One region of the Antiquaquibacter oligotrophicus genome, then DNA from elsewhere that is predicted to be linked to it. Evidence: predicted binding sites of a transcription regulator. Region 1 holds the regulator's gene; the other holds the start of a gene.
The links. The regulator LexA, encoded in region 1, represses DNA repair genes until DNA is damaged. The targets are predictions, from matches to a motif close to TCGAACANNTGTTCGA.

Region 1 (15,530 bases):
CCCGTGCCGCTTCGGCTTGCCCCACCGGCACCCCGTTGATCCCGGAGCGCAGGGCCTCGGCAACAAAGGGTGAGGTGTACACCGTCAGTCCGATGAGAGCAAAGGCAACGAAATCGAGTCGGAGCCCCAGGCTCGGCAGCACAAACGCGCAGAAGAACAGTACGAGCGTCAGCGGGGTGTTGCGCACGATCTCGGTGTAGGTCGTGACGAATCCGCGCAGCGCCGGAATCGGTGAGATTCGCATGGCCGCGACCAGGGTGCCGATGACGAGCGCACCCAAGCCCGAGATCACCAGCAGACGCACGGTCATGAGGAACCCGCCGACGAAAGCCGGGAAGTTCTCGACGATGGCGTCCACGGCTGACTCCTCTCAGGCGGGCGGGCGGGTTGGTGCGCGTGGTAGGTGAGGAAGGGAACGGATGCCCGCCCGACAACGAGCGGGCGGGCATCCGTGTCTCAGTACCGGTCCACCGTGGGTGGGTCGGGCAGCGGGAGAACCGTTCCTGCGGTCTTCTCCCACGCGTCAGCCCACGTGCCGTCCTCGAAGGCCTCCTCAAGAACGTCGTTGATGAACATGCGGAATTCGGTGTCCTCGAGGGCGAGACCGATTCCGTACGGCTCCTCGGTGAAGGGGTTGCCGACGACCTCGAACTCTCCACCGCTGCCATCGGCGAGACCAGCGAGGATCACGTTGTCGGTCGTCAGGGCAGCCACCTGTCCAGAGCTGACGAGGGGAAGGCAATCCGCGTAACCCGCGAGTGACGTGACCTGGTCGGTGTACTCGGAGATGTTGGCCTCCGACGTAGAACCGGCGACGGTACACACCGGCTTGCCTTCGAGATCCTCGGGTCCGGTGATGTTGTCGGGGTTGCCAGCGAGAACGAGGATGTCCTGTCCTGCGTTGTAGTACGGACCGGCGAAGGAGATGACCTCCTTGCGTTCGTCGTTGATCGTGTACGTCGCAACAACGATGTCGACCTCACCCGATTGGATGAAGGGCTCCCGGTTCGACGACACGGTTTCGGTCCAGGTGATGCCGCTCTCGGGGATACCGAGTTTCGACGCGATGAGCTTGCCGATCTCGACATCGAATCCCTGTGGATCCCCGCTGGCGTCCACCTGTCCGAAGAGAGGTTGGTCGAACTTCGTCCCGATCGTGATCGCGCCCGCCTCATTCAGCGCGGCCATGGTTGTGCCCGCCTCGAACTCGACAGTCTCCGGTGCTGCGCTCTCCTCCCCTGTTGGGGCTCCTGAGTCGACGCATCCGGCGAGTCCGAGAACTCCTACCGCCGCCATCGCAGAGATCATTAGGCCTTGTGTGAGCCTCATGGTTCCTCCTGTTCGCTGTGCCGTCCCACCCACCGGTTAGTGGGCAAGTACTTTCGAGAGGAAGTCCTTCGCTCTCGGAGTCGTGGGGTTGGTGAAGAAGGAATCGGGAGCTGCCTCTTCGACGATTTCGCCGTCCGCCATAAAGAGCACGCGGTCGGCGGCACGTCGGGCGAAACCCATCTCGTGGGTGACGACCACCATGGTCATTCCCTCCTCGGCGAGGCCGACCATCACGTCGAGCACCTCGGCGATCATCTCGGGGTCGAGCGCCGACGTCGGCTCATCGAAGAGCATGATCTTCGGGTCCATCGCAAGCGCCCGCGCGATGGCGACTCTCTGCTGTTGCCCACCCGAGAGCTGAACAGGCATCTTCGCTGCTTGGTCGGCGACCCCCACGCGCTCGAGGAGTTCCATCGCGCGCTCGGTTGCCTCGCGAGTCGATCTGCGACGGACAACGGTTTGTCCGAGGGTGACGTTCTGCAGGACGGTTTTGTGAGCAAAGAGGTTGAAGGATTGGAACACCATGCCGACGTCGGACCGCAGTCTCGCCAGCTCTGAGCCCTCCGCGGGCAATGGTTCACCGTCAATGGTGATGGTTCCGCTGTCGATGGTCTCGAGGCGGTTGATCGTCCTGCAGAGGGTGGATTTTCCGGAACCGCTCGGGCCCACCACCACCACGACCTCGCCCCGTCCGACCGTTGCTGAGATGTCCTTCAGAACATGCAACTCGCCGAAGTGCTTGTTGACTCGATCGAGGACGACAAGCGCTTTCATCCCTCAAGAAAATCACACCCCCAAACGGGGGTCAACTGGGACGACTACCGGCTGCGTTGCGCGAAGGCGCTCTCATAAAGGCAGACCGCGGCCGCCGTGGCGAGGTTCATCGACTCGGCGTGGCCGTAAATCGGGACTCGAATCGCCCGGTCAGCCAGAGAGAAGTGCTCGTCAGTCAGACCCCGCGCCTCATTGCCGAAAAGCCATGCCGTGGGCGCGGACAGTGCACCCTCCGTGCGGGCGCGGAGGAGGTCCTCACCCTTGACGTCGGCCGCGATGACGGTGAGCCCACTCGCCCGCACTCGATCGACGACCGACTCGAGGTCCGACCCTCGCGCGAGCGGCATGTGGAAGAGAGAGCCAGTGGTCGCACGCACGACCTTCGGGTTGTACACATCGACACTGCGACCGGTGAGGATCACGGCATCCGCACCGGCTGCATCCGCCGAACGGATGATCGTCCCAGCGTTCCCGGGGTCGCGAACCTCCTCGAGCAGCGCAATCAGACGCGGCCCTTCCGCGAGGATGTCATCCACCGAACGGAGGAACTGCCTGCTCACCGCAATGATGCCCTGGGGGGTCACAGTGTCGGCCATGGCGTCCAAGACGTGCTCGCTCACGAACTCCACCTCGACGCCCGCGCTCTGGGCCGACGCGGCGAGCCCGCTGTGTTTCTCCCACGCGGTGGGGGTCGCGAAGAGGTCGACCAGAAGTTCCGGGCGGAACGCGAAAGCTTCCGCCACCGCTTGAGGACCCTCAACGAGAAAAAGCCCGGTCTCAGACCGGGCTTCTCTCTTTGCGAGTTTCGCCACAGCGCGCACGCGGGGTGAGCGCGGGTTGTCGATCATGTCGACAGCCTATTGTGGCGTCCTGCGTGCAGCCTTTCGGCTCGCTGAACTCGCGGTGACTAAGCGACCTTCGGGGCGTTGACGTCCGACGGCAGCGCCGCCTTCGCCGTTGCCACGAGCGCGGCGAACGTCGCCGGCTCGGTTACAGCGAGGTCGGCGAGGATGCGGCGATCCACCTCGACACCCGCGAGACCGAGGCCCTGGATGAAACGGTTGTAGGTGAGGCCGTTCGCGCGGGCGGCCGCGTTGATGCGCTGGATCCACAGGCGACGGAAGTCACCCTTGCGCGCACGACGGTCACGGTACGCGTAGACGAGCGAGTGCGTGACCTGCTCCTTGGCCTTACGGTAAAGGCGCGAACGCTGTCCGCGGTAACCGGAGGCGCGATCGAGGATAACGCGACGCTTCTTCTGGGCGTTGACCGCCCTCTTGACTCTTGCCATTGTTCTGTGACCTGACCCTTACTTACCGAGAAGCTTCTTGATGACCTTGGCGTCTGCCGGAGCGAGAACCTGCTCCGCGTTGAGGTCACGCTTCTTCTTGCCGCTCTTGACCTCGAGGTTGTGGCGCATGCCAGCCCCTTGCTTCATGACCTTGCCGCTACCGGTGAGCTTGAAGCGCTTCTTCGCACCGGAGTGCGTCTTCTGCTTAGGCATCCTTGTCTTCCTTTTCCGTTGGTTCTTCGTCAGCAGCCGGTGACTCCGCTGCTTCATCTGACGGTGCCGTCCGGGCCTTGCTCGCGGACTTGCGAGCCTCGGCCTCGGCCTTGGCGGCCGCCTTGGTCTTGTGGGGGCCGATTACCATCACCATGTTTCGTCCATCGATGGTGGGGGTCGATTCGACCGAACCGAACTCCGCGACATCCTCGGCGAAACGCTGCAGCAGACGCACACCCTGCTCGGGGCGCGACTGCTCGCGTCCGCGGAACAGGATCATGGCCTTGACCTTGTCACCCGCCTGGAGGAAGCCCTCCGCGCGCTTGCGCTTCGTCTCGTAATCGTGCTTGTCGATCTTGAGGCGGAAACGAACCTCCTTGAGGATCGTGTTCGCCTGGTTGCGTCGCGCTTCCTTGGCCTTCTGGGCCTCTTCGTACTTGAACTTGCCGTAATCCATGATCTTGGCGACGGGAGGCTTGGAATTGGGAGCAACCTCAACCAAATCCAGGTCGGCCTCCTGAGCCAGACGGAGAGCGTCCTCGATGCGGACAACTCCAACCTGCTCACCATTGGGGCCGACGAGACGAACCTCGGGAACGCGGATTCGGTCGTTGGTACGGGGATCGCTGATGCGGGACTCCTCTGTTATGTCGGTGTGGTGTGGCGGTTGCCACGACAAGAGGAAATTCCTGAAATGCGACATGCGCATCACGCACCCTTACGCTGCTCGAACGTTGCCGTTCGAACGGGGTGCAACTACCCGATAACCTAAAGAGGCGGCTATCAGGTGGGAGAATCTCCACTTCGTCAGCTCCGAGACGTGCCCGAAGCCTGCACAACAATAGCAGAAGGATGCCCCATGGACGACGCTCAGGACGAAATCCGCGATATCTCGGAGGTTCCCGCCGTTGAGCTCATCAACACCGTCGCCGTACACCTCATGAGTGCGGCCGCGGTCAAGCTGGGGCTCGGTGACACCGAGGACGCCGCTGCCGACATCGACCTCGACGAGGCGCGCAAGATCATCACCTCGCTCGCGGGTCTGGTCACGGCCGCCGCACCGGAGATCTCAGACAGTCACGCCCGGCCGCTCCGTGACGGACTCCGGTCGCTGCAGCTCGCGTTCCGCGAAGCCTCCGCGATCCCCGATGCTCCGGGCGCCGGTCCCGGCGAGAAGTTCACCGGCTCAGTGGTCTAGAGGCGAGGCCGCCCGGTCACACTGAGGCGACAACACGCACGGCGAGGGAATCGACGCGTGTGGCGATGACCTCGCTCTGCGTCCAGCGCGAGCGCAGCCGGGCGAGGATCGCATCGAGCCGCTCGCGATCCAGTCCGTCGTCGAGGACGAGGTGCACGAGGAGTTCCGGACCGCGGAGCCGGGCATCCGGATCGCCGGGAGCAACGTAGAGTTCCCGCACCGCATCCTCGTGTGACGCGGACTCGAGGAACGTGTCGAGAACGGCGGGGTCAAGGTAGCTGGGGATCCACGGAGCGGACTCTGCCATGGCCCACAGCGCGGGTCGCCGCACGACGAACTCCGAGTCACTCGTGGGGTCGAGCACCACGAGTTCTGCTCCGTCGCCGATGGCGGACAACGCCACCCGGGGGGCTGCGGCCGGCACGGGGCGCGCCTTCGGATTCCACGCCGCCATAGCGGACATGGACGTGAAGGCGGGTTGGACCGTGCGACCATCGGGTCCGGCGACGCGAACGAGCGAAAGCTCCTGAGACTTGTCGACCTGAAGACCGGTTTCGGTTGTGCCCGACTCTCCCAGCTCAGCCACGAGCGGTACGAGCAACCGCGACTCGCGCAGCGCATCGACTACCTCTGCCTGGCCGAGCTCGCCTGCGCGGAAGCGGCGCAGCGCCTCGATGAGGCGAGGTGGTGCGGAGCCGTCGTCGGCTGCCGCGACGGGGGTCTCGATGTGCCGTCCCTCCCAGGGAACACCGGCACTGTCGGAACCGGACATGGTCACGCAGAGGCGACGTCGAGAGCCTCGGCGAGCGTGAAAGCTTTCGCGTAGAGGGCCTTCCCGACGATCGCTCCCTCAAGCCCCTGGGGTACGAGGTCACGGAGCGCGGCCAGGTCGTCGAGAGTCGCGACACCGCCGGACGCGATGACGGGCCGGTCTGTGCGGTCCATCACCTGCTCGAGAAGCTGGATGTTGGGCCCCTGCAGTGTGCCGTCCTTGGTGACGTCCGTCACGACGTAGCGAGCACAGCCGGCATCCTCGAGGCGGTCCATGACCGCCCACAGGTCTCCGCCCTCCTGCGTCCACCCGCGTGCAGCGAGAGTCGTTCCGCGGACGTCCAGGCCGACAGCGATCGCCTCGCCAAACTCGGCGATGACGTGAGCGGCCCACTCGGGGTTCTCGAGCGCGGCCGTGCCGAGGTTGATGCGCTTGGCGCCCGTCGCGAGCGCGGCCTCGAGGCTCGCGTCATCCCGGATACCGCCGGACAGTTCGATGTTGACGCGACGCGGCGTCGACTTGATGACCTTCCGGATGATGGCGTGGTTGTTGCCGCGCCCGAACGCCGCGTCGAGGTCGACGAGGTGGATCCACTCGGCTCCTTGGTCCACCCACTCCTGTGCCGCGTCAACAGGGTCGCCGTAGTTCGTTTCCGAGCCGGCCTCGCCCTGAGTGAGCCGCACAGCTTTTCCTCCTGCGACATCGACGGCCGGGAGCAATACGAGTGCAGGGGTGGTGTTGAATTCGCTCACAAGGTTTCCAGCCAGTTCGTCAGGAGTCGGATCCCGGCGTCGCCCGACTTTTCGGGGTGGAACTGGGTGGCCGACAGTGGACCGTTCTCCACGGCCGCGAGAAAGCGCGAGCCGTGTTCGGCCCACGTGAGAACGGGAGGCGGGAACGGGGCGTTCGTCTCGAGCGTCCACTCCTGGGCCGCGTAGGAGTGTACAAAGTAGAAGCGCTCATCGCGAATCCCGCGGAAGAGAGTCGACGCCTCGGGCGCCGAGACCGTGTTCCACCCCATGTGGGGCAACACGGGCGCGTCGAGCTCACGTACGGTGCCCGGCCACTCCCCCAGGCCCTCGGTGTCGACGCCGCGCTCGACCCCTTCGGAGAAAAGCACCTGCATCCCGACACAAATCCCGAGTACGGGGCGACCGCCAGCCAGGCGGCGTTCGATCACCGATTCACCGCCGGCAGCACGCAACCCCTGCATGACTGCTGAGAACGCCCCGACACCGGGAACCAACAATCCATCCGCCGCGATCGCCCGACCGCGATCCGCGGTCAGTTCGACGCGCGCGCCGGCGAGCTCGAGCGCCTTGGCGGCCGAGTGCACATTTCCAGAGCCGTAATCGAAGAGAACGACAGACGGTGAGACGGCCACCGTCAGAGCGCACCCTTCGTCGAGGGGATGCCGAGCACCCGATCGTCACGGGCGACCGCGAACCGGAACGCCCGAGCGAAGGCCTTGAATTCGGCCTCGGCGATGTGGTGCGGGTCACGACCGCCCAGCACCGTCACGTGAACGGTGAGCCCTGCGTTGAAGGCGATCGCCTCGAAGACGTGACGAACCATCGAACCGGTGAAGTGACCACCGATGAGGTGGTGCTCGAAACCGGGTGGCTCCCCCGTGTGAACGAGGTAGGGACGACCGGACACGTCAACGACTGCCTGAACCAGCGCCTCATCGAGGGGTACGAGAGCGTCGCCGAAACGCGAGATGCCGGACTTGTCGCCCAGTGCCTGGCGAATGGCCGTGCCGAGCGTGATCCCGATGTCCTCCACGGTGTGGTGGACGTCGATGTGCGTGTCACCAGATGCCTCGACAGTGAGATCGACCAACGAGTGACGAGCGAAAGCGGTCAAAAGGTGGTCGAAGAACGGAACACTCGAGTTGATCGTCGACTTGCCCGTGCCGTCGAGATTCAACGAGAGCTCGATAGTCGATTCACTCGTCTGACGACTCAGGGATGCCTCGCGGGAACTCATGACCTCAATCCTAGTGAGAAGCGTTGCAGGCTCAGCGGCCGCTCAATCGCGCCAAGGTGTCGAGAAAAATGGAGGTCTCTGCCTCAGTTCCTGCGGTGACACGCAAGTGCCCGGGGATTCCTACATCCCGAATGAGGACTCCCTCGGCATAGAGCTTGGTGAACAGCGCGTGAGGATCTGCCACCCCGCCGAACAGGACGAAGTTCGCAGCGCTCGGCAAGGGCTCGTAGCCGAGCGCCGGGAGGGCTTCGATCATCCGGTCGCGCTGCACAATGATCTCGTCGACCATGGCGAGCATCTCATCGGCGTGAGCGAGGGCCGCCACCGCTGCGGCCTGGGTCAGCGCGGAGAGGTGATACGGAAGACGGACGAGTCTCAACGCATCGATCACCGCCGGGTCGGCGGCTAAATATCCGAGACGGATCCCAGCGAATGCGAACGCCTTGCTCATCGTGCGGCTCACCAAGAGACGCGGACGCCCCTCGAGAAGGGTGAGGGCGGACGGGCCGCTTGCGAACTCCGCGTACGCCTCGTCGACGAGAACGATGCCGTCGGTGGCGTCGTATGCGGCCGCGATCACGTCGATATCGAGGGGTGTGCCCGTCGGGTTGTTGGGTGAGCACAGGAACACCACATCTGGGCGCGTCTGTCTAATCGCACCCACCACGTCTGCTTCGGTCAGGACGTAATCGGGACCACGCTCGCCGGTGACCCACGTCGTGCCCGTTCCTCCCGCGATGATCGAGTGCATCGAGTAGGTGGGAGGGAAACCGAGCACACGGCGTCCCGGCCCACCGAAGGCCTGGAGCACGTGCTGTAAGACCTCGTTCGACCCATTGGCCGCCCAAATGTTCTCGGCGGTGACACCGTGGCCGAGATAGTCAGCCAGAGCGGTTCGCAGTTCTGTGAACTCGCGATCGGGGTACCGGTTTGCCCCCAAAACGGCCCGAGCTAGCGAACGGACTATGTCGGTCGCGACGTCTTCGGGGATCGGATGCGTGTTCTCATTGACGTTGAGACGCACGGGGACCAGGTCTTGAGGTGCGCCATAGGGCTTCTTGCCTCGGAGGTCGTCTCTGATCGGGAGTTCGTCGAGGGATGTCACCGGACAAGCTTAGGGCGCACCAACCAGCCGCTCATCCGTCGTGGTGCGGTCAGTGGGCCGCGTACTCGAGCGGAATCGTCAACTGTTGGCCGGCATACACATCGGCAGACTCGAGACGGTTGAGTCGGACGATCGCGTCAATCACTTCCCGTGGGTCGGAGGTGGGAGCAACCGATTCTGCGACCTGCCACAGCGACTCCCCGGTCTCGACAGTGACCACGTCGAAGGAGGCGGTAGACCCTTCGAGAGAGGCAACGGCACCGCCCCCATTGATTGCGAACGCGAGAGCAACAGCAATCACCGGCGTCACCAGCATCCCGAACAGGACACGACGACCCCGTCGAGTGATGCGCAAGCGCGGCTGGGCGGGGCGGACCGAGGCCGAATACGTCATCGAGGGAAAAGTCATCGTGCTCATCGTGTGCTCCTCATCCTGAAACCCGAGTCGGTCGAACGGGGTTTCGTATCCGGTACTCGGCCGGGAGTACCGGATACGAAGTCTGTAGAACGTCTGTACCGAACATAACTTCGATCTACGAGAAAATCAAGGTCATCTTCGAACTGCTCGCGGCGATAACCCCGACACACTCGAAGATGTGTTTGTTTCGAGCATCCGTTCTGGATACAGTTTCGAGTGAGCCACCGACATTCCATCGCGGGGCGGAGATGAGGGACCGTGACCGACGCAACGCCTGAACAGTTCGGCGAAAAACCAGCCACCCGTCGCCGCAAGAGCCTCAGCGAGAAGCAGATGGCCATCCTTGACGTGATTCAGCGATCCGTCGCGACCCGCGGTTATCCGCCGAGCATGCGCGAGATCGGCGACGCTGTCGGCCTCGCATCCCTCTCCAGCGTCACCCATCAACTCGGTCAACTCGAGTTGAGTGGCTACCTCCGGCGCGACCCGAATCGCCCCCGCGCAATGGAAGTACTCATCGACCTTCCCGAGCTGGAAACGGGTTCGGTTGTCGAGAGCGGTGCCCCGTCGGTGGGAGACGCGGCCCTCGTGCCCCTCGTCGGCAGGATCGCTGCCGGAATTCCCATCACGGCAGACGAGCAAATTGATGAGGTTTTCCCCCTCCCCCGCAGGCTCGTGGGCAAGGGAGAGCTGTTCATGCTCAAGGTTGTCGGTGATTCCATGATCGATGCGGCCATTTGCGACGGCGATTGGGTCGTCGTGCGTCAGCAGAGTGACGCCACTAACGGCGATATCGTCGCGGCCATGCTCGACAGCGAAGCAACGGTCAAAGTGTTCCGCCAGCGCGACGGACACACCTGGCTTCTCCCCCGAAATTCTGCGTTCGAACCCATTCTGGGTGACCACGCGGAGGTGCTCGGCAAGGTTGTGGCGGTCCTACGCGCGGTGTAACACCGCCACACCCCTAGGTCCGCTAGACGGTCGCCTTCGCTCGCGCCGCTCGTGTGGCCTCGAGAACGTTGGCGAGTGACTGGACGGTTTCGTCGTAGCCGCGCGTCTTGAGACCACAATCCGGGTTCACCCACACCTGGCGCTCCGGAATGGAACCGAGGGCGATTTCGATGAGTTCGGAGACTTCCTCGACCGAGGGCACTCGTGGAGAGTGGATGTCGTAGACCCCGGGTCCGATGCCACGCCCAAATCCGCTGCGCTTGATGTCCGGCACGACCTCCATCTTCGAGCGAGCCGCTTCGATCGACGTGACGTCGGCATCGAGACGGTTGATGGCGTCGATGACGACACCAAACTCCGAATAACACAGGTGAGTGTGGATCTGAGTGCGGTCCTCTACGCCGGCCGTCGCGAGCCGGAACGAACCGACCGACCAGTCGAGGTAGTCGTCGTGATCCTTCTTCTTGAGGGGGAGCAACTCACGCAACGCCGGTTCATCGACCTGAATGATTCCGATGCCCGCCGCTTCGAGGTCCGCGATCTCATCGCGCAAGGCGAGGGCCACCTGGTTCGCTGTCTCTCGCAGCGGTTGGTCATCACGCACGAACGACCAGGCCAGGATCGTTACCGGTCCCGTGAGCATGCCCTTCACGGGCTTGTATGTGAGGCTTTGGGTGTACGTCGACCACTCGACAGTGATGGGCGCAGGACGTGAGACGTCGCCCCAGAGGATCGACGGGCGCGTACAGCGCGATCCGTAAGATTGCACCCAGCCGTTCTGCGTCACCGCGAAACCGTCCAGATTCTCCGCGAAGTACTGAACCATGTCGTTGCGTTCGGGCTCGCCGTGCACGATGACATCGAGGCCGATTTCCTCCTGGAGGTCGACGACTCGACGGATCTCGGCACGCATGGCCTCCACGTAGTCATCGTGGCTGAGTTCGCCCCGCACGAGTGCAGCACGAGCCTTCCGGATGTCGCCGGTCTGGGGGAAAGACCCGATCGTCGTCGTCGGCAGGAAGGGGAGATGCAGAGCCTCCTCCTGCGCTGCCAGCCGCGCGGAGTAGTCGCCGCGCGAGAAGTCGCTCGGAGTGAGGGATGCAGCGCGCTCGCGCACGGCGCCGTCGTGCACGCCCGCTGCCGCGTGACGGGCTTCGAGGGCATCCGTGGCCGCTTGCAACTCGTCCGCAATGGCATTCCGACCCTCGGTGAGACCCTTGGCCAGGATCGACACCTGGGCCACTTTCTGATCGGCGAAGGCGAGCCAACTCTTCAACCAGCCTTCGAGCAACGGCTCATCCTCAACGTCGTGTGGCACGTGGAAGAGGCTCGTCGATGTCGACACGGCCACGTTCGGGTTTGAACTCCGCAGTCTCTCGAGCGCGGAAAACGCGTTGTCGAGGTCGCCGCGCCATACGTTGTGTCCGTCGATGACCCCGCCGACGAGAACCTTGTCCGTGGTGAAGCCCGACGGGAGTGAGCCCTTGACCAGATCTAGCCCTATAGCCTCCACGGGCGTTGACGCGAGCACGGGGAGTGCGTCGTCGAGCGAAGCATAAGGCGACGCAACAAAAATGGCGGGCCGCACGACCGAAGACCCCAGCGCCTCGTAGGCGCGGCGAGTGGCCTCGAGAACGACCTCACGAGGTACGTCAATGCTCTCGCTCACGAGCGCAGGCTCGTCGAGTTGAACCCATTCCGCGCCGGCTGCCGTCAGTGCCGCGAGCAACTCGGCATAAACAGGGAGGAGGTCGTCCAGACGATCGATCGGCTGGAAATCCGCCGGGGCACCGTCGCTCGGCTTGCTCAGGAGGAGGAAGGTGACGGGACCGACGATGACGGGTCGAGTGCGGTATCCCGCGACCGTCGCCTCCGCCACCTCGCGCACGAGGCGATCCGATGCCAGGTGGAAGTCGGTCTCCGGACCGATCTCCGGCACGAGGTAGTGGTAGTTCGAGTCGAACCATTTCGTCATCTCGAGGGGTGCGTCCTGACCCTCGCCTCGCGCAATCGTGAAGTAGCCGGCCAGGTCGACGGACCCGTCTTCCTTCACCAAACGCGCGAATCGTTCCGGCACTGCACCTACTGTGACGGCGGCGTCCAGGACCTGGTCGTAGAAGCTGAACGCCTCGGGAATGGACGAATCGGATCGCCCGAGACCGAGGGAGACGAGCCGCTCACGCGTTGCCGCTCGGAGTTCAGAAGCGGACTGCTCCAGTTCCTCTGCGCTGATCTTTCCTGCCCAGAAGGCCTCGACCGCGCGCTTCAGCTCGCGTCGACGGCCGATGCGCGGGTAACCGAGGATTGTGCCGGTGGGGAATGAGACGGTCATGCGATGTCGCTTTCTTCCAGTGATGGGTATCGTGCCGCGTCATCGAGGAGTCCGACCCCGCGAAGCACGGCGAGAGGTGCCGAATGTTGGTTGAAGGTATACAGGTGAAGGCCGGGGGCGCCCCCGTCGAGTAGTGACGTCCCGAGCTCGATCGCGTGGGCGATTCCGACGCGTCGCTGGGCTTCCTCGTCGCCAGCGCTCTCGAGCGCACGGTGGAGGTCAACGGGAGTCTCCTCGCCCGTAAGCTCGATGATCCGCTCCAGGCGTCGGATGCTCAGCACGGGCATGATCCCGGGCAGGATTCGCATCGTCACTCCCGCCTCGCGTGCACGCTCGACGAAGCTGAGGTACTCGTCCGCGTGGAAAAACAACTGGGTGATCGCGAGATTCGCACCCGCGGCTTCCTTGGCGAGCAGGGTGTCGAGATCCTGCTCAACCGATCGCGATCGCGGATGGCCGTTCGGGAACGCCGCAACCGCAATCGTGACCTTCTCGCCGCTCTCCACTCGTTTGGCACCGGGGAATCCAGGCACATCGCCGAAGCGGAAGGGCTCCCGCTCCTTCTGCACACGATGGATGAGTTGCACGAGCTCGCCGGCACTGCCGAGGTCACCGAGGAAGTCATCATCCTCTGTCGACCCCGCTGGCGGGTCTCCCCGAAGGGCAAGGAAGCTCGTGATGCCGGCATCCAGGAACTCCCGGATGAGCCCGCTGGCCTCCGCGTAGGAGGAACCAACACACGTCAGATGGGCCATCGGTTTGACCGACGTCGTCGACAACATGTGCGTGAGCACGGCAAGGGAGAGTCCTCGGGTCGAACCACTTGCGCCGTACGTCACCGAGATGAACTCCGGCGACGCAGCCACGAGTTCTGCGATCGAGGCATACAGCGCGGCCTCGGCGTCACCCGATCTCGGCGGATAGAGCTCAAACGAGAACGTCGGGCGCGCGGGGAAATGCGGTCGCTCACTCACGTCGCACACACCCTCCGGTAGCCAGAACTCTGCAATCCGTTGGGGCGGGTGCCGGGCTCGGCTGTCGCACCTGTCGGGGTCACCCGACATGACGAGTCTAAGCAGCCGAGCCCGGCGATGACGCAGTGTTACGCCGACACAACAAACGCTTCGAGTTCAGCTGTTCGTCCGGGGTGGACGAGGGCACGAACACGAGTTCCCGACTCTTCGTACTCGGTGCTGAGCACCCTGCCCTGGACATGGAGGCGCGAGATGATCTCGCCACGGTCGTAGGGCACGAGGAGGTCGAGTTCGATTTCGGGGCTCGGGAGGAGCTCCGCGATCTGCGCGAGCAACTCGTCGACACCCTCGCCGGTGCGCGCCGAGACGAACACACCATTCGGCTCCAGGCCGCGAAGCACGAGTCGGTGATCGTCGTCGGCAAGATCTGACTTGTTGAAGACAACAATCTCGGGGATGTCACGAGCGCCCAGTTCACCGATGACGTCGCGGACGGTGGCAAGCTGACCTGCCGGATCCGGGTGCGACGCATCAACGACGTGGACGATGACGTCGGACTGACCGACCTCCTCGAGAGTCGAACGGAATGCCTCCACCAACTGGTGCGGCAGGTTTCGAACGAAGCCGACCGTGTCCGCGAGTGTGAACAGACGACCGTCTGGCGTGCTCGAGCGGCGGACCGTGGCATCCAGGGTTGCGAACAGAGCGTTCTCCACGAGCACTCCGGCGCGTGTGATGCGGTTGAGGAGACTCGATTTGCCTGCGTTCGTGTACCCCGCAATGGCCACACTCGGCACCTCGAAGCGGTTACGGTTGGCCCGCTTCGCTTCGCGAGCAGGAGCGAAGCCCTTGATCTGGCGGCGGAGCTTGGCCATGCGCGAATGGATGCGACGTCGATCGAGTTCGATCTTCGTCTCACCTGGTCCGCGGCTCCCCATTCCCGTTCCGGCGCCGACCTGGCCACCGGCCTGGCGGGACATGGACTCACCCCAACCGCGAAGTCGCGGAAGAAGGTACTCGAGTTGCGCGAGTTCGACCTGCGCCCGACCCTCGCGGCTCTTGGCGTGCTGAGAGAAGATGTCGAGAATGACCGCTGTCCTGTCGATAACTTTCACTCGCACGACGTCTTCGAGCGCACGGCGCTGACTCGGGGCGAGCTCAGTGTCGGCGATGACCGTGTCGGCTCCTGTTGCAGCCACGACGTCCCGAAGTTCCTCGGCCTTTCCCTTACCGAAGTACGTGCTCGGGTCGGGGTGCGGCCGGCGTTGAAGCAGCCCGTCGAGAACCACGGCGCCCGCCGTTTCGGCCAGCGCCGCCAACTCGCGCAGGGAGTTCTCGGCATCCTGCACTGTGCCAGCGGAGTAGACCCCGATGAGGACAACGTTCTCCAGGCGAAGCTGTCGATACTCAACCTCGGTGACGTCCTCGAGCTCGGTCGAGAGGCCAGGTACGCGCCGAAGCGCCTGCCGATCCTCTCGATCGAACTGCTCGCCGTCGCGAAGATCCTCGTAGTGGGCATCGTCCTGGAGTGCAAGCGCGGTTGCCGATCCGAACCGCGACACCGTTGCCGCCTGCGTGGACTGCCGCACCAGCACACGCTCCGCATCGCTCTGCTCGGCGGCGTCGTTGCCCGTTGCGGCGGATTGCGAAAGTTTGTCTGTCGTCATTGTGTGTTAACCCTATTTCTCTTCTCTTCGGTAAGTTCTCTGCATGGCAAACGAGCACTACTTCTCTTCTTCCCCGGGAAGTGAGCTCAAGCCGCGGACCGTTCACGTGCGCATCGCCGGTGTTGACCGCGACGTGATTACGGCGGGTGGCGTCTTCAGCCCCGACCGCATTGACACAGGCACACAGGTGCTCCTCGCGAGCGTCCCTCCCCCACCACCGGGCGGAAACCTTCTCGATCTCGGATGCGGGTGGGGGCCGATTGCCCTCACACTCGCAACGGAGTCACCTCACGCGACGGTGTGGGCAGTGGACGTCAACGAGCGCGCACTCGATCTTGTGCGGGCTAACGCCGAAAAACTGTCCATGACAAACGTCAACGCGGTTCTGCCTCAGGATGTTCCCGATGACGTCGTTTTTACTACCCTCTGGTCGAACCCGCCGATTCGGGTGGGCAAAAACGAGCTTCACGGCCTCCTCGAGCGGTGGCTTCCCCGTGTCGAGATCGGTTCGGATGCG
Region 2 (15,530 bases), 1.4 Mb from region 1:
AGGAACCCGTTTCTATCGAATCCAGTCGGCAGCGCGGGAAAAAGGCGATGAAACGCGAGGATGATCTGCTTGTCCTTCCAAATCTCGAAGACGGCGTCGCCCTCGGATACCTCTTCCAGATGTGGACGCCGCTTCCGAGCGTCGGCCCCCACATTCGACTCGGACAGCCAAACAACAAGCGCGAAGGCGCCAAGGATGAGGACGGTGTTGACGGACATGGAAATCGCCAGGCCGGGATCCTCTTTAGAGGTATTTGCGATCCGAACGATCTCGATGAGCGCTCGCCCCACGAGAAAGAGCGCCAGGCCTCCTGCTATCCATTTCCCGTAATTCATATCCCGCCTTCGGGTACCAGCCGAGAAGGTCTCGAGTCGCGTGCACTGGTCACTGTAGGGGACGACCACCCCCCAGCGGTTTACACCTGGTGCAATGTCTGAAGCGCGTCGACGAAGTCCGGAATTCGCCGTTTCGGCAGAGATTGCCGGTCCAGGGCGACCTTGAGGATGCCCTGCTTCGCACCGAAGCCAACCTCGAAGAATGGCTTCCCGATCGCTCGCAGGGTGGAGAACTCGACGCTTCTCATGTCATCCCACCACAAGATCAATGCCGGGTCTCTCTCGCCACGACTGCCTCTCCATAACGAGACCCCTGCTTCATTGACGTTGAGCACGTAGGGGCGGCCGTGCCCCCATGTCACACCCAGAGCTTCGACACTCGACGCAAATTCTCCAACATTTGTCCCGAAGTAGCTGAGTCCGTCGGTTCGTCTCGCGACGCGGCGGACGAGGGTATGCCGCCACATCAGGATCCCTGCCGCCACGAGACTTGCGATAGCAATGAGACCACCGACGACGACTAGCACAGTTGCGAGTGCAGCATCACCCTTGGCAGTCGATTCGCGATACTGCGACGCAACCCGGAGAGCGATGACGGCGGAGCCAGGCACCGCGAGTGCTAACGCGACCAGGAGCCCAGTCCAGCCGAGAGCACGGTCCATCGACTGGGAAGAGATGCGACGATCCACGGCCGTCCTCCTGCCAACATCGCGGTTGAACTAGAACGCGATCCCGTACCCGAGGCCCAGGGCGTAGAGCAGCGCAGTGAGTGACGTCAGCCGCAGCGCGATCACAAGCTCGCCCGGAGTGCGGGCGAAGAGCGTGATGACTGCCGCGGGAACCGCCGCGAGGAGCGCGAAGTAGGCGAGGTAGCTCATCTCGAACACGAGCGAGAAGAACACGGTCGCCGCGAGCGGTGGCACGATGATGAGGAACGCGTACAGGATGCGCGATGCACGGTCGCCGATGAGCACCGCGAGGGTGCGCTTGGAGACCACAGCATCCTTCTCCCGGTCCCTGATGTTGTTGACGAGCAGGGCAGCAGCCGCGATCGCACCGATGGATGCCGCGGCAATCCACGTCTCGAACGGGATGTCGTTCGCCAACACGAACACGGTGCCCGCGGTGGCGACGATTCCGAAGAACAGGAACGCGACGAGCTCACCCAGCGCGAAGTAACCGTAGGGGCGCTTGCCACCCGTGTAGAACCACGCGGCGAGGATCGCGACCGCGCCGACGGCGAGCAACCACCAGTGCTCCGTGCGGATGACGATGAAGACGCCGGCGGCCGCGGCGAGCGCGAAGAAGACGAGCGCGACGGTGAGCACGGTGCGGGGACGAGCGGCACCCGAAGCGGTAAGCCGGGCGGGGCCTACGCGGTCGTCATCCGTTCCCCGAACCCCGTCGGAGTAGTCGTTGGCGTAATTGACACCGATCTGCAGGAAGACGGCCACCGCGAGGCAGGCGGCGGCGAGAATCCAGAAGCCGACCAGGTCGCCCTCCGCGCGGGGGTACACGAACGCGATCGCAGCACCCAGCAGCACGGGCGCGATGGAGAGTGGGAGCGTCAGCAGTCGTGCCGCCGAAATCCAGTCGCCGAGGCTCGCCCGCTTGGCCTTGCGCGCCGAGGGCGGCACAACCTTGGGTTTGCGGGCGCCTGGCTTTTTTGTGCTGCCGGCCTTCTTCGACGGAGCGGGCACGGATGCGGGGTCGATGCGTTGTTGTTTCGGGGAAGCCACGACGAGAATCCTAATAGTGGGCACCTATTCGGGGCCTTCACGGGATGGGCACGACTATTCCGTCAGCTTTCCACAATCGGCGATTTGTATAGAACGTATGTTCTAATGTCGGGTAGAATCGATCCATGACAGCGACGGCTCCCCTCCCCTCCGAGGTTGTTGAGCTGCCGCGCCTCGACGAGCTGTGTTCGGTATCGGATGAGCGCCTCCTCGAGCTCGACTCGGAGGTAACGGCAGCACGCAGGCGAGTGGATGCCGCAAAGCTCGCCATCGTCGCCGAACTGGTCCGTCGTTCCGATCCAGCATTAGGCCACGCCGGTCTCGCGTCCCGGCTCGGCGCACCCACGGCGGAGAAGGCCATCCAAACGCTCGGCGGTGTTTCGCGCACCGAAGCGAAAGAACTGACCGTCGTGGCGACGGCAATCGGCCAGGACTCACCGTGGTTGGCTCCGGTCGACTCCGGCCTAGGGGACGGCTCGCTCTCTGTCGCTACGGCCGCCGCCATCACCTCGGGTCTCGGAGCACCCTCCGCGACGGTTGCTGCCGACGACCTCCTCGACGCCGCACACCAACTCGTCGATATAGCGGGCTCGGCTTCGCCGGAGTCGATGGCGAAGTCCGCGCGCTCTCTTCGCGAAGCACTCGATGTCGCCTCGATCTCCGACCTCGAAGAACATCGCCGTTCTCGCCGATCGCTGACCTGGCACCAGCTTCCCGACGGCATGACAAAGCTGAGCGCTCTGCTGGATCCCGAGTCCGCCGCCGTCATCACGGGTGCCATCGACAGCATCACGTCGCCGCGTCGGGGAGGTCCACGTTTTGTCGACCCCGACGAGGCCGCGCGGGCCGAGACACTCGTCGCCGACCCCCGCACGAATGCGCAGCTCGCCCTCGACACACTCGTGGACATCGTCGAACTCGCCACACGCGCCGCGAACACCGACATCGACCCGAAAACCCTCTTCGGTTCACGCAGCCCCGCCGTGCGCGTGCACGTCACGCTCGAGGATCTGGAGTCGGGCGAAGGCGCGGCATGGTTCGAAGGACAGGGTGTGACAGTGGGCGTCGGCACTGCGCGCAAGCACATCTGCACGAGCGGAGTGATTCCCATCGCCTTCCGCGGCACGCAAGCCGTCGAGGCTGGCGCTACCCGTCGCTTGCACTGCTCGGCCGACCGTGCAGCACTCGCCGCACAGTGGGGCGGATGCGCTGTGCCCGGGTGCGATCGACCCCCGGCCATGACCGAGGTCCACCACATGCAGGCCTGGAACGGACGCAACACCACCCTCAAGAACGGCATCCCGTTGTGCAGGTTCCACCATCACGAGCTCCATGCCAACAAGTGGTGCATTGTCATCGTGGAGAACCCCGACGGCGAGATCGAACACTGGTGGACCCCGCCACCGGATGCGCCGCCCGGAGTAGTGGCCCAGCGCATGGAACCGAAGGTTCCCCTAGTAATCAGGCGTCACCGCGAGAACCCGAGACGAGTGCGGCGACAGTGAGCCGATCGGGCTTGCCCGACGGCAACAACGGCACCCGGTCAACGATCACCACCTCGGTCGGGGCGGCCGCCGCACCCAACTGCTCCGCCACCACTGAGCGCACCTCCTCACGCGTCACCGCCAGCTCACTCACCACCACCGGAGACTCACCCCACACCGGATGCGGGGCCGCCACCACGACCGCCTGCTCCAGCCCGGGCATCCCCCGCACCACAGCCTCCACCGCGGCCAGCGACACCTTCACCCCGCCCGACACAATCACATCGTCGGCACGCCCCGTGATCGTCAGCACACCGTCGACGACCTCACCCGTGTCATCCGTACGGAACCACCGGTCACCGTGCTCGTCACGAAACGCGAGCTCCGTGCGCTCCGGGTCACCCAGGTAACCCTCCGCGAGCATGCTCCCCGCAAGCTCCACCCGACCATCCGAGATGCGCACCCTCGTGTCGCCGATCGCCACCCCGTCGTAAACGCAACCCCCACTCGTTTCGCTCGACCCATAGGTGCGGGTGATCGACACACCCAGCTCATCGGCCCGGGCCGCGAGCGCCGACGGCATCGACTGCCCACCCACAAGCACCCGCTCGAAGCCCCGCAGAGCGTGGACCGCATCGTCCGTGTCGAGCAGACGCGACAGCTGCACCGGCACGAGGGAGACAAAACGTCGCGGATGATCCAACTCACCCGCCGCCGCAACAAAACGCTCGGCGGTGAACCCCGACGGATCCAGAAACACCGGAGCGATTTGCGCGGCCAGCGCCCTCACGAGCACCGCGATACCCGCGATGTAGTGGGCGGGGAGGGCGAGCATCCACTGTCCGGGGCCACCCAGCGCCACCTCCGATGCCGCCGCGTTGGCGAGCAACGCATCCGGGGAGATCGCCACACGTTTCGGCCGACCCGTCGACCCACTCGTCTCAACAACCACCGCAACCTTCTGCGGCACCAGCTCGGGCACATCCACCGCGGAAGACGGATCGGGATGCGGAAGGATGGCCGGCCCACTCCCCGACAACGCGGCCTCCAGCGCCGCAGCCACCCGATGGGGCTCCGCCGGGATGACCTCCAGGGGACGGGTCATCGCACTAGTACTGCCAGGGGAACGGACCCCAGTCGGGTGCGCGCTTCTCGAGGAACGCGTCACGCCCCTCGACGGCCTCATCGGTTCCGTAGGCGAGACGGGTTGCCTCACCCGCGAAAACCTGCTGCCCCATGAGCCCGTCATCCACGAGGTTGAACGCGAACTTCAGCATCCGGATCGCCGTCGGCGACTTGCCGAGGATCGTGGTCGCCCACTCGTACGCGGTCGACTCGAGCTCGGCGTGCGGCACGACACGGTTGATCGCGTTCATCTGGAACGCGCGCTCTGCGTCATACGTTTCGGCGAGGAAGAAGATCTCGCGCGCCACCTTTTGGCCGACCTGCCGCGCCAGGTACGCGCTGCCGTAGCCGGCGTCGAAGGAGCCGACATCGGCATCCGTCTGCTTGAACATGCCGTGCTCACGCGACGCGATCGTCAGGTCGCACACCACGTGCAGCGAGTGCCCGCCACCGGCAGCCCAGCCGGGGACCACGGCGATGACAACCTTGGGCATCGTGCGGATGAGGCGCTGCACCTCAAGGATGTGGAGTCTGCCGACGGCGGCGGTGCCGTCCTCGTACTGGTAACCGTCGCGACCACGGATGCGCTGGTCGCCGCCCGAACAGAACGCCCAACCGCCATCCTTCGGGCTGGGTCCATTGCCGGTGAGCAGCACAACGCCGATGCGCGGGTTCTGACGCGCATCGTCGAGCGCGCGGTACAGCTCATCGACTGTGTGCGGACGGAACGCATTGCGCACCTCGGGCCGGTTGAACGCAACTCGCGCCACACGACCGGTCACATCCTGGTGGTAGGTCAGGTCGGTGAGACCCTCGAACCCTTCGACGTCGCGCCAGAGTTCGGGATCGAACAACTCGGAAACCATGCGCCCAGCCTACGACTCGGGCTCGAGCACGAAAGGACGGGCACGGGCACGGGCACGGGCACGGGCACGAAAGGATCAGACGGGCGCGAAGAAGCCCAGCACCGTGGCGAGCAACCACGGGTTGGAGATGACGCCGATGACCATCGCCGCAATACCCATGCCGCGGCCGAGCCGGAAGATCGTCGCCACGAGTCCCGCGAGCACGGACAACCCCGATGTCACGATCGCTGCCCACGCGAGCGCCGCACCGACATCGAACCCGCCGCTCGAAGCAACCGAGACGCCGATCGCCGTGAGGATGCTCGTGGCCAGGGCGAGAAGGAGCGCGAGGCCACCCAGCACACCGCTACGCGGCGCTGGAGCATCCGGGGCCGGCTCCTCGACGACGGATGCCGGGGCCTCCGCGGGCACCTCGATCGTCTCCACGACGGGGTCGAGGTAGATGGGCACGACCTTGATGGCCGCCCGTTCTGGCTCGCCCGGAATTGTCACGAACCCACCATAACGTGAGGGGTCTTGTCAGACTGGGGTGATGCGTCCCCCACTCGATGAGCTCCTCGACACCACACACGTGGTGTCGCTGCCGCTCGTGTCGCGGTTCCGCGGCATTGACGTGCGCGAGGCGATGCTGCTGGAGGGACCGCACGGGTGGACCGAGTTCTCCCCCTTCACCGAGTACGCCGACCCGGAGGCGGCGGCGTGGCTGGCCGCCGCAATCGACTTCGGGTGGAATGCAGCGCCGCCACTGCTGCGGGACAGCATCCCGGTGAACGCCACGGTGCCCGCGCTCGCGGCCGCCGATGTTCCTGCTACCCTCGCACGATTTGCGGGAACCCGAACGGCAAAGGTGAAGGTCGCCGAACGCGGCCAGACGCTCGACGACGATGTTGCGCGAGTCGCGGCCGTGCGCGCCGCTCTGGGCCCGGAGGGCCGGATCCGCGTCGACGCGAACGGCGCCTGGAATGTCGACGAAGCCGAGCACGCCATCCACGCGCTCGCACCCTACGACCTGGAATATGTCGAACAGCCGTGCGCGACAGTGGAGGAACTCGCCGAGATTCGGCAACGGGTCAGATACATGGGCATCCCGATCGCCGCGGACGAGAGTGTGCGCAAAGCATCCGACCCGCTGGCGGTCGCGCGGGCAGGGGCAGCCGATGTGCTGATCGCGAAAGTGCAACCGCTGGGCGGCGTGCGCCGTGTTCTGTCGCTCGAGGCCGAGGTGGGTTTGCCGATGGTGGTCTCTAGCGGGCTCGAGACATCCGTGGGCATCTCGATGGGGCTGCACCTGGCGGGGGCACTACCGTCGCTCGACTTCGACTGCGGCCTCGGCACCGCGGCACTCCTCGCGGCGGACGTGACGGATGCCCCGCTCCTCCCGCGCGATGGTGCCCTGCCCGTGCGTCGTGTTGTACCGAGCCCCGGGTTGCTGCGTCGTCACGCGGCCACCCAGGACCGCACGCTCTGGTGGCGCGCCCGCCTCGAACGCTGCTGGGAGTTGCTTGAGGCTTAGAGGCCGCTGTAGGCGTGGAGGCCCTTGAAGAAGAGGTTGACGATGGTGAAGTTGAAGAGCACCGCCGTGAATCCGATGATCGCGAGCCACGCGGACCGGGCCCCACGCCAGCCGCGTGTCGCTCGAGCGTGAATGTACCCGGCGAAGATCACCCAGATGATGAAGGTCCACACCTCTTTGGTGTCCCAGCCCCAGTAGCGACCCCACGCACGCTCAGCCCAGATGGCTCCGGCGATGAGGGTGAAGGTCCAGAAAACAAAACCGACGATGTTGAGTCGGTAGGCGAGCGTCTCGAGTTTGTCTGCACTCGGCAGTGTCGACAGGAACTTCGGTCCGCTCGTGCGCCGCGACTTGAGCAGCTGCACGATGGACAAGCCGGCGCCCAGCGCGAAGAAGCCGGTTCCGAGGGTCGCGACGAACACGTGGATGATGAGCCAGGGCGACTGCAGTGCCGGCGGCAGCGGCACAACGGGTACGTAGAAGTTGACCGTTGCGACACCGAGGGCGATGAGGGCGAACCCGGTGATGAAGGTTCCGAGGAACCGCAGGTCCTGCCAGAACTGCACGGCGAGGAAAACGCCAACGATGATCGCGGTGCCCGTGAGGGTGAATTCGTACATGTTGGCCCACGGCACACGCTCGGCGGCGATACCGCGCAGCACGGTGCCGGTGACCTGCAGGGCCCAGGCCAGCGCCGTGAGGGCCATCGCCGCCCGAAGGTAGCGGGGCGCCGCGGGGCGGGCGGGGGCATCCGTCGCCTCGATCACGGCGGTGCCGCCGTACGCGGCTCCCGAGGTGGCCCGCGCGACACGTTCGGACGCGGTCACGGGCGAGATCGCCGAACGTCGCGCGAGGTCGAGTGCGAACATGATGAACGCCACCGTGTAGACGCCCATCGCCGAGTACACGGCGATCGACGAGAAGGACTCCAGGGTCTCGATCACTCGTCCACCTTAAGCCTTTCGTTGTGGCGGTCCGCTAGTTCGCCGACCACCTGTTCCAGTCGGGGGTCGTCACCGCGGGCGAGCCCCGCGTACTGCAGTGCGGTGACGCCGTCCGTGTCGACAACTTTGATCCACACGCGCCTGCGCGCCACGAAGAGACTCGCGATGAGTCCCGCGACGACAAGGGCACTGAACAGCGCAACCCAGAACTGGGAGGGATCGTGGTGGATGTCCAGCGACACGAACCTCGGAATCTCGACGAGTTCGATCGTGCCGAGCCCGTCGGGCAAGTCGGCGACCTGCCCGACGGTGAGGCGGATCGTCGGCTCGGGAGCATCACGCCCCGCGAGCTGGGTCAGGTCATCGACGTCGAGCGCGTACGCGTTGGTGGCACGACCGCCGTCGAGGCCGAGGTCGCCCGCGTACACCTCGAGGCTCATGCTCGGGTCGCGCAGATCGGGGTGACTCGAGCTGAACGTGCCGTTGGCGAGCGGGAACGTCGTCGGGTAGAGGAGCGCCCGGATGCCCAGCTGCTGGTCGAGCCCGTCCGGCACTTTGATGATGCCGAGGCTGAAGAGGTTCTGGTCTTGCGGCAGGAACGCGACGGGCTGGGAGAACACGGCCGTACCGTCGGGGTCGCGCACGACGAGGTGCGGTGCGTAACCGTTGCCGAGCAGGTACGCGGTGGTGCCGGCGATCGAGAGCGGCTCGTTGACTTTGATCTGCCCCTGCTTCGGTTCGCCGCCGCGCTCGGTTGTTGTCACGGTCGCAACGAAGTCGGTCGGCTGCCCGTAGGCGTTGAAGTTGTCCTCTTCGTAGGTCGCCTCGAAGGAGTCCAACTGGATGCGGTACGGGCTGAGCGCCGAATCGGTGAAGAAGCGGCCCGGGTTGAACGAGTCGTAACTGGCGAGCGAGTTGACGAACGCCTGGCCTTCGACGATGACACGCTGACCGGAGTAGCCGAAACCTCCACCGATCCCGACGGCGACAAGCACACCGATGAGGGCGGAGTGGAATACCAGGTTTCCGGTCTCGCGCAGATACCCGCGCTCGGCACTGATGGAGCCGTCGAAACGCTGCACCCGGTAACGCTGCGAGCGGAGCATCCTCTCGGCCTCGTCGAGCGCGAGCCCCGCATCCGTTGTCGTCTCGCGCGAGACGTAAGCGGGCAGCCGGCTGAGGTCTGCTGGGGTCTTGGGCGGCTTCGCGCGCAACGCCTCCAGGTGGTGTTTGGTGCGCGGGATGACACAGCCGATGAGCGACAAGAACAGCAGGAGGTAGATCGCCGAGAACCACACCGAGGTGTAGGTGTTGAAGACCCCGAGGGCGTCGAGCACGTCGGAGAGTTCGGGGTTGGCCGCGCGGTACTGGATGACACCGTTCGGGTCGGAGGACTTTTGCGGCACGAGCGATCCGGGGATCGCGGCGATGGCGAGCAGGAGCAGCAGGAAGAGCGCCGTGCGCATACTGGTCAGCTGGCGCCAGAAGAAACGCACATAGCCGACGAATCCGAGTTTCGGTTGGGTGATCTTGCTGTCGGCGGGGGCGTCAGCGTCGATGTGGTCAGCGTCGATGTGGTCAGAGGGCCGGGAGGAATCCACTGATCATCACCCCCAGGTGCGACATCGCAAGACCCCAGAGTCCGGTCACCATGAGCACACCGATGACGATGAGTAGCGAACCACCCACGATGTTGATCGCCCGAATGTGCTTCTTCACCCACGCCACCGAGTTGGTCACCCAGCCGAGGCCGAGTGCGACCAGCACAAACGGGATGCCGAGCCCGAGGCAGTAGAAGAGCCCGATGATCGCGGCGCGACCGGGGTCGCCCTGGTAACTGGCCAGGGAGGTGACGGCCACGAGGGTCGGCCCGATGCAGGGTGTCCAACCGATCGCGAAGACCGCACCGAGCAGCGGCGCACCCGCGAGGCCTGTCGCCGGCCGCCACGTCGGCTTGAGGGTGCGCTGGAAGAACGTCACCTGCCCGATGAACACGAGCCCCATGAGGATCACGAGCACACCGGCGATGCGCTCGATGAGTCCGCCGTACTGGAGGAAAAACACCCCGACGGTGCTGCCGAGCACAACAACCCCGAGGAAGATGACGCTGAACCCGAGCACAAAAAGCGCGGCACCCAGCACCGTGCGCGAGCGGCGGGCATCCGCGGCATCCGTGATGCCACTCACGTAGCCGAGGTACCCGGGCACGAGCGGCAGCACGCAGGGCGAGAGGAAGGCGAGCAGACCGGCAGCGAGCGCGATCGGCAGGGCGACGAGCAGGCTGCCCTCGCTGACCAGTTCCCCCGGACCCACTAGCGCGTACCTTCGGCGAGCACGGTGTCGATCATGGACGCGAGGATGCCGGGCTCCCGCAGCAACCCGCTGATGCGCGCCGCCACACGGCCCTCCGCGTCCACCACGATCGTGGTCGGCACCGCGTTGGGTGCAACGGAACCGGCGAACGCCAACTGAACACCCGCGGTCTGGGCATCCATGATGCTCGGGTACGGCACACCGAACTCGTCGGCGAAGGTGAGGGCGACATCGGCTGAGTCGCTGATGTTCACACCGACAAACGGCACGTCCGCGTACTCGAGGGACAGGTCGGCAAGGTCGGGGGCTTCCACCCGACACGGCGGGCAGCTCGCGTACCAGAAGTTGACAACGTAGGGGGTACCGGCGAGTTGCTCGCTCGAGATCGTCTCGCCCCGTTCATCCGTGCCCTCGAAGACGATGGGCTCGTCGCGCTGGTCGGCGGGGATCTCCGTGTAGGCACCGTCTCCGGAGATGTAGCCCTGACCGGAACCCTCGGAGTATTGCTGCGCGAGACTGTCGTTGCTCGAACAACCGGCGAGGAGGAGTACGGCCGCCACCGCGGCCACCGCTGCGCGCCTCACACTGCGCCCAGATCGATCGAGTTCTCGAGCAGCTCGCGGGCCGGTTCGCGATAGTCGACCTCGACGAAGCGGTCCCCTTCGCGCTGCAGGGTCGTGATGCTCGAGAGTGTGCAGCGGCGTTTGCGCGGGTCGTGGAACGGAACACGCCCCGCCACGTTGCGCGCAACGGTCACGATGGGCATCTGGTGGCTCACGAGCACCACCTCGCCGGACACCGTTTCGGCCCACGCGTCATCGATGGCCGAGAACATGCGTGTGAGCACACTCCGGTACGACTCGCCCCAACTCGGGCGCATCGGGTTGATGAGGCGCGGCCAGGAGATCGGGTTGCGGAGGCGCTCGCGCATCCGGGTGCCCTCGAACCAGTTGTGGGGTTCGATGATGCGCTCATCCGTCTCGATGGGTAGCTCGAAGAGGTCGGCCCAGGGCTTCGCGGACTCCTGCGTGCGCTGCAGCGGGCTCGCGATGAGGCGGCGGATGTCGCGGCCTTCGAAGCTCGTGGCCGCCACCGCCGCCATCTCGTGGCCGAGGGTGCTCAGGTGGTACCCGGCGATGCGCCCGTACAGGATGCGCTCCGGGTTGTGCACCTCACCGTGGCGGACGAGGTGGATGAGATCGGCGGGCACCCGGTAATTCTACGTTGCGTAGACAACGGGCACCTGAGTGCGGCTTTTCCTCCCGTGAGGTGCCGAGTTCGGTGGGTGTTGAGGGCTGTGCACCCGCCGAAGTCGGCACCTCACGGGGGATGGATCACCCCGCGAGCGGGAAGTTGTCGCGGAACAACCCCGTCGGGTCGTACCGCTTCTTCAGTTCGCGAAGCCGCGTGAGGGTCGCCGGCGGGAACGCGTCTGCGATGCGCTCCGGCCGCTGGTCGGTTTCGAAGCTCAGGTAGAGGCCCTCGAGGTGCGGGTACACCTCGGTGTCCCACGCCTCGTCGAGGCGCTCACGCCCCGTGCCGAGTGCCGTGATGGCGAAGTTCGCATCGCGGTGCGCGTAGGCCGTGGCATCCGGAGCCACATCGGCGACCGCGCCACCCACCGAGCGGATCTGGAAGAAGTACGGAACCCCGCTCCGGATGAACCGCGCCAACGCCGCGGACACCTCCGGCGTGAGGTGCCGCACGAGGCCCGACCGGGCCTTCGGTTCGCCCTGACCCTGCTGGTCGCCCGGCACCGTGTTGCCCATGACGGCCGCGTACGGCTTCAGTTGCACCTCTTGCTGGAGGAGCGGACCGAGGTTCGCGAACGGTTGCAGGCGTTCGATGATCGTGTCCGGGTCGTCGCTGTCGACCACCCCCATGAGCTGGGCCACGATCTGGCTCCCGGTCGAACGGCCGACGAGCAGGAAGGTCGTGACATCCCGTGGCGCGGCCTCCTGCGCGGCGCCCCAGCGCTCGAGGAACCCCTCCAGGTCGCTCGCGTCGTAGGCGAGCTGCACCCAGCCGACCTCGCCCACCTCGTCGACCTCGAAGTCGAACGACGTGACGACACCGAAGTTGGCACCGGCACCCCGTAGAGCCCAGAACAGGTCCGGGTTCTCGGTGGCGGATGCCCGCACCGCAGTGCCGTCGGCGAGCACCACATCGGCTGCGCGCACGTGGTCGATCGTGAGCCCGTGCTCACGACCGAGGTACCCGACGCCGCCAGCCGTCGCGAGACCGCCGACACCCACACCGCCGTAGTCGCCGGAGGAGAGCGCCCAGCCGTGCTGCGAGAGGCGTGCGGCAACGTCACCCCAGCGTGCACCGGCACCAATACGCACGAGACGCTTCGACTCGTCGAGCACCTCGATCCTGTCGAACTTGCGCAAGTCGATGACGACGCCGCCGTCATTGGTGGAGCGCCCGCTGATGCCGTGCCCGCCGCTGCGGATGCCGAGCGGCAGGTCACGGTGGCGCGCGGCGTAGGCGAGGGCATCCGTCACCTCCTCTGTGGTGCCGGGCCGCAGGATGATGCCGGGCGAACCACCGCGCATGTAGCCGTTGCGGATCCGCTCGTAGCGCGCGTCACCGGGTTCGACGGCGTCAGCCGCGAGGGAGGCGGGCACTCCGTCGTAGTCGACTCCCTCGCGGCGCTTGGAGAGGGCGACGGCGTTACGCACACGGCCCTGCTCGGTTCCCCGTGTCGCGCGCTCGGCGGCCACCTGCTCGCGCACCTCGGGGATGAGTTCGGAGAAGGACTGCATCACGCGTGGGTCGTCGGCGGCGAGGATGAACGTGCCGATCCCCTTGTCGAGTGCGAAGTCGACGAGCTGCGAGACGGAGAGCTCGCCGGACACGTTCAGGAGCCGTCGGATCTCGCGAGGATCTCGACCCGCCGCGGTCGCCGCTTCGTCGATGGTGGCGTTTCCGGCCTCGAGGTCGCCCGGCTGCAGGTACGGGAGTGACACACTCCATCCGTCGCCCTTGGCGCCCGTGAGCTTCAGCATGCGGGGTTTGTACGCGCCGATCCAGATCGGGATGTCGTGGGCCGGTGCTGGGCCGCGCTTGGCGCCATCGACAGAGTGGAACTCGCCGCTCACGCGCAGCGGTGTTCGGTTCGCGGCATCCCAGATGCCACGGATGATGTCGATTCCCTCGTCGAGCGCCGTGACGGCCTGGCCGGCGGTGAGCCTCGGCACACCCATCGCCTCAATCGCGTCCCAGAACGCTCCGGCGCCGAGACCGAGCGCGACCCGTCCACCGGAGAGAAGGTCGAGGCTCGCGGCCGACCGCGCGAGCACGGCGGGCGGGCGCAGCGGCAGGCTGTGCACGTTCGCCGAGATGGTGATGCTCTCGGTGCTCGCCCCGACCCACGACATGAGGGTCCACGTGTCGAGGAAGGACGGCTGGTAGGGGTGATCTTGGAACGTCGCTACGTCGTACCCGAGCTGCTCGGCGAGTTGTGCCAGAGCGACGGGCTGCTGGGGTGCGGCTGCGGTCGGGGTGATGAAGACCCCGAATTCGAGGGAGTGGCCATAGTCGGGCATGAGACCAGCATGCTCGTGGTCCGCCCACAATCAAAGTTGCTCGTAAGTGACTTACTATAGGTAAGTGACTGAACACATCTATGACGAGGAGTGCCGCCGCTTCCAGGCCTCCGCCGAAACGGTCGGCAAACGGTGGAGCGGGGGCATCCTCATGGCCCTCTATCTCGGGTCAACCCGCTTCAGCGAAATCCTCGGGCGTGTGGAGGGCCTCTCCGACCGGATGCTCGCCCAACGCCTGCGCGAACTGGAGGCGGAAGGGCTCGTGGAGCGCGACGTCATCCCGACCGTTCCCGTGCAGATCCGCTACGCCCTCACCGAGCGCGGCACCGACCTCATGCGCGCCCTCCAACCCCTCGCGGCCTGGGGTCAGCGCTGGGGCACCCCCGCCCGCGTCTAGCACCGCGTCCAGCCCGTGAGGTGCCCAGTTCGGTGGGTATTTCGAACACAGAAGCCACCGAAGTGGGCACCTCACGAAGTGGTGACGGATGCCCGGGCCAGGCTCAGTAGCTCGTCGCCCGTACGGCGTTCCGAGGCGTGGTGGGTGACGAGCACCACGATGCGGTCGCGGAGCGCAAAACGGAGGTCGTCCATGAGGCCCTCCGCCGCGTCGGCGTCGAGGTGCGCCGTTGGTTCGTCGAGGAGCACGATGTCGGCATCGGTCAGGAGCGTTCTCGCGACGGCGAGTCGCTGACGCTCACCGCCCGATAGCCGCGACCCCGACGGCCCGACCCGGGTGTCGAGCCCGTTCTCGAGCGTCTCGAGGAGGTCACCGAGACCAACTCTGATGAGCACAAGCTCCAGGTCGACGTCACTGGGGCGATTCTCGCGGCCGCGGGCCAGGAGGAGATTGCCGCGGATCGTCGAGTCGAAGAGGTGCGCCTCCTGCGGGCACCACGCCATGCGACGGCGGAGGGCATCCGGCGCGAACTCCCGAGCATCGACTCCATCGAGCAGAACCCTGCCAGCGGTCACGGGGACGTCTCCGAGGAGGGTCGCGAGAAGCGTCGACTTGCCCGCCCCCGACGGCCCCTCAACCACAAGCCATTCCCCGCGCGTCACGCGCGCGGTCAGGTCGTGGAACGCGGGGCGTTCGGCACCCGCCCAGGTGGCGGCAAGTCCGTCGAGCTCGAGCTCGTCGATACGTGTCACTTCTCGTGTGCCCCGGCGCGGTGCATCCGTCGCCGCGACGTCGTGCACCCGCCGCAGCGCTGCGGCGAGCGCCGGCCACTGCTGCACGGCGTCGACGAGACCCGTGAGCGGCTCGACGAGGGCGAGCGGCAGCAGCACGAGCACGGCGACAACCGCGGGGGGAAGGGTTCCAGCAGCGACGGCATCCACGGTCGCCGGCAGCATGAGCATGGCCGTGACGACACCCGCGAGAACAACAACCGCGTTTCCGAGGCCCAGGGCCCACGCGGTACCGCGCGCCAGTCTGCTCGCACGCGCGTCGAGGGCAACCAGCCGGTCGACCATCCGGTCCCCGACACCGTTGGCGCTGAGATCTCCGGATGCCGCGACCATCGCCGCGAATTCGCGAAGTACCGACGTGCGCACCGCGGCCGCCCCCACCGACGCCCGACGATCTGCGAGTACGGCCACCGCGGGCCCGACAACGAGGCTCACCACGATGCCGGCGAGCAGCACCGGGACTGCCGCGGAG

Region 2: LH407_RS09070 (HNH endonuclease signature motif containing protein) is a predicted target of LexA. The motif match lies at 2,164-2,179, and genes of this name have one in related genera.

What each region holds. Positions count from the first base shown of each region.
Region 1 covers NZ_CP085036.1:312,702-328,231, forward strand. Annotated here, with positions in the region: gene LH407_RS01535 (amino acid ABC transporter permease) at 1-358, opposite strand, end outside; gene LH407_RS01540 (glutamate ABC transporter substrate-binding protein) at 457-1,296, opposite strand; gene LH407_RS01545 (amino acid ABC transporter ATP-binding protein) at 1,366-2,103, opposite strand; gene LH407_RS01550 (TrmH family RNA methyltransferase) at 2,148-2,951, opposite strand; gene rplT (50S ribosomal protein L20) at 3,011-3,394, opposite strand; gene rpmI (50S ribosomal protein L35) at 3,413-3,607, opposite strand; gene infC (translation initiation factor IF-3) at 3,600-4,310, opposite strand; gene LH407_RS01570 (DUF1844 domain-containing protein) at 4,467-4,805, shown strand; gene LH407_RS01575 (SseB family protein) at 4,822-5,577, opposite strand; gene priA (bifunctional 1-(5-phosphoribosyl)-5-((5-phosphoribosylamino)methylideneamino)imidazole-4-carboxamide isomerase/phosphoribosylanthranilate isomerase PriA) at 5,580-6,329, opposite strand; gene hisH (imidazole glycerol phosphate synthase subunit HisH) at 6,326-6,967, opposite strand; gene hisB (imidazoleglycerol-phosphate dehydratase HisB) at 6,964-7,566, opposite strand; gene LH407_RS01595 (histidinol-phosphate transaminase) at 7,598-8,671, opposite strand; gene LH407_RS01600 (LysM peptidoglycan-binding domain-containing protein) at 8,721-9,089, opposite strand; gene lexA (transcriptional repressor LexA) at 9,348-10,040, shown strand; gene metE (5-methyltetrahydropteroyltriglutamate--homocysteine S-methyltransferase) at 10,063-12,372, opposite strand; gene LH407_RS01615 (methylenetetrahydrofolate reductase) at 12,369-13,346, opposite strand; gene hflX (GTPase HflX) at 13,475-15,013, opposite strand; gene LH407_RS01625 (class I SAM-dependent methyltransferase) at 15,057-15,530, shown strand, end outside.
Region 2 covers NZ_CP085036.1:1,816,164-1,831,693, reverse strand. Annotated here, with positions in the region: gene LH407_RS09085 (hypothetical protein) at 1-335, opposite strand, end outside; gene LH407_RS09080 (hypothetical protein) at 416-1,024, opposite strand; gene LH407_RS09075 (1,4-dihydroxy-2-naphthoate polyprenyltransferase) at 1,055-2,074, opposite strand; gene LH407_RS09070 (HNH endonuclease signature motif containing protein) at 2,200-3,579, shown strand; gene LH407_RS09065 (AMP-binding protein) at 3,536-4,663, opposite strand; gene LH407_RS09060 (1,4-dihydroxy-2-naphthoyl-CoA synthase) at 4,668-5,549, opposite strand; gene LH407_RS09055 (hypothetical protein) at 5,625-6,041, opposite strand; gene LH407_RS09050 (o-succinylbenzoate synthase) at 6,082-7,062, shown strand; gene ccsB (c-type cytochrome biogenesis protein CcsB) at 7,059-7,958, opposite strand; gene resB (cytochrome c biogenesis protein ResB) at 8,003-9,607, opposite strand; gene LH407_RS09035 (cytochrome c biogenesis CcdA family protein) at 9,585-10,319, opposite strand; gene LH407_RS09030 (TlpA family protein disulfide reductase) at 10,319-10,888, opposite strand; gene LH407_RS09025 (histidine phosphatase family protein) at 10,900-11,529, opposite strand; gene LH407_RS09020 (LLM class flavin-dependent oxidoreductase) at 11,654-13,870, opposite strand; gene LH407_RS09015 (winged helix-turn-helix transcriptional regulator) at 13,935-14,267, shown strand; gene cydC (thiol reductant ABC exporter subunit CydC) at 14,339-15,530, opposite strand, start outside.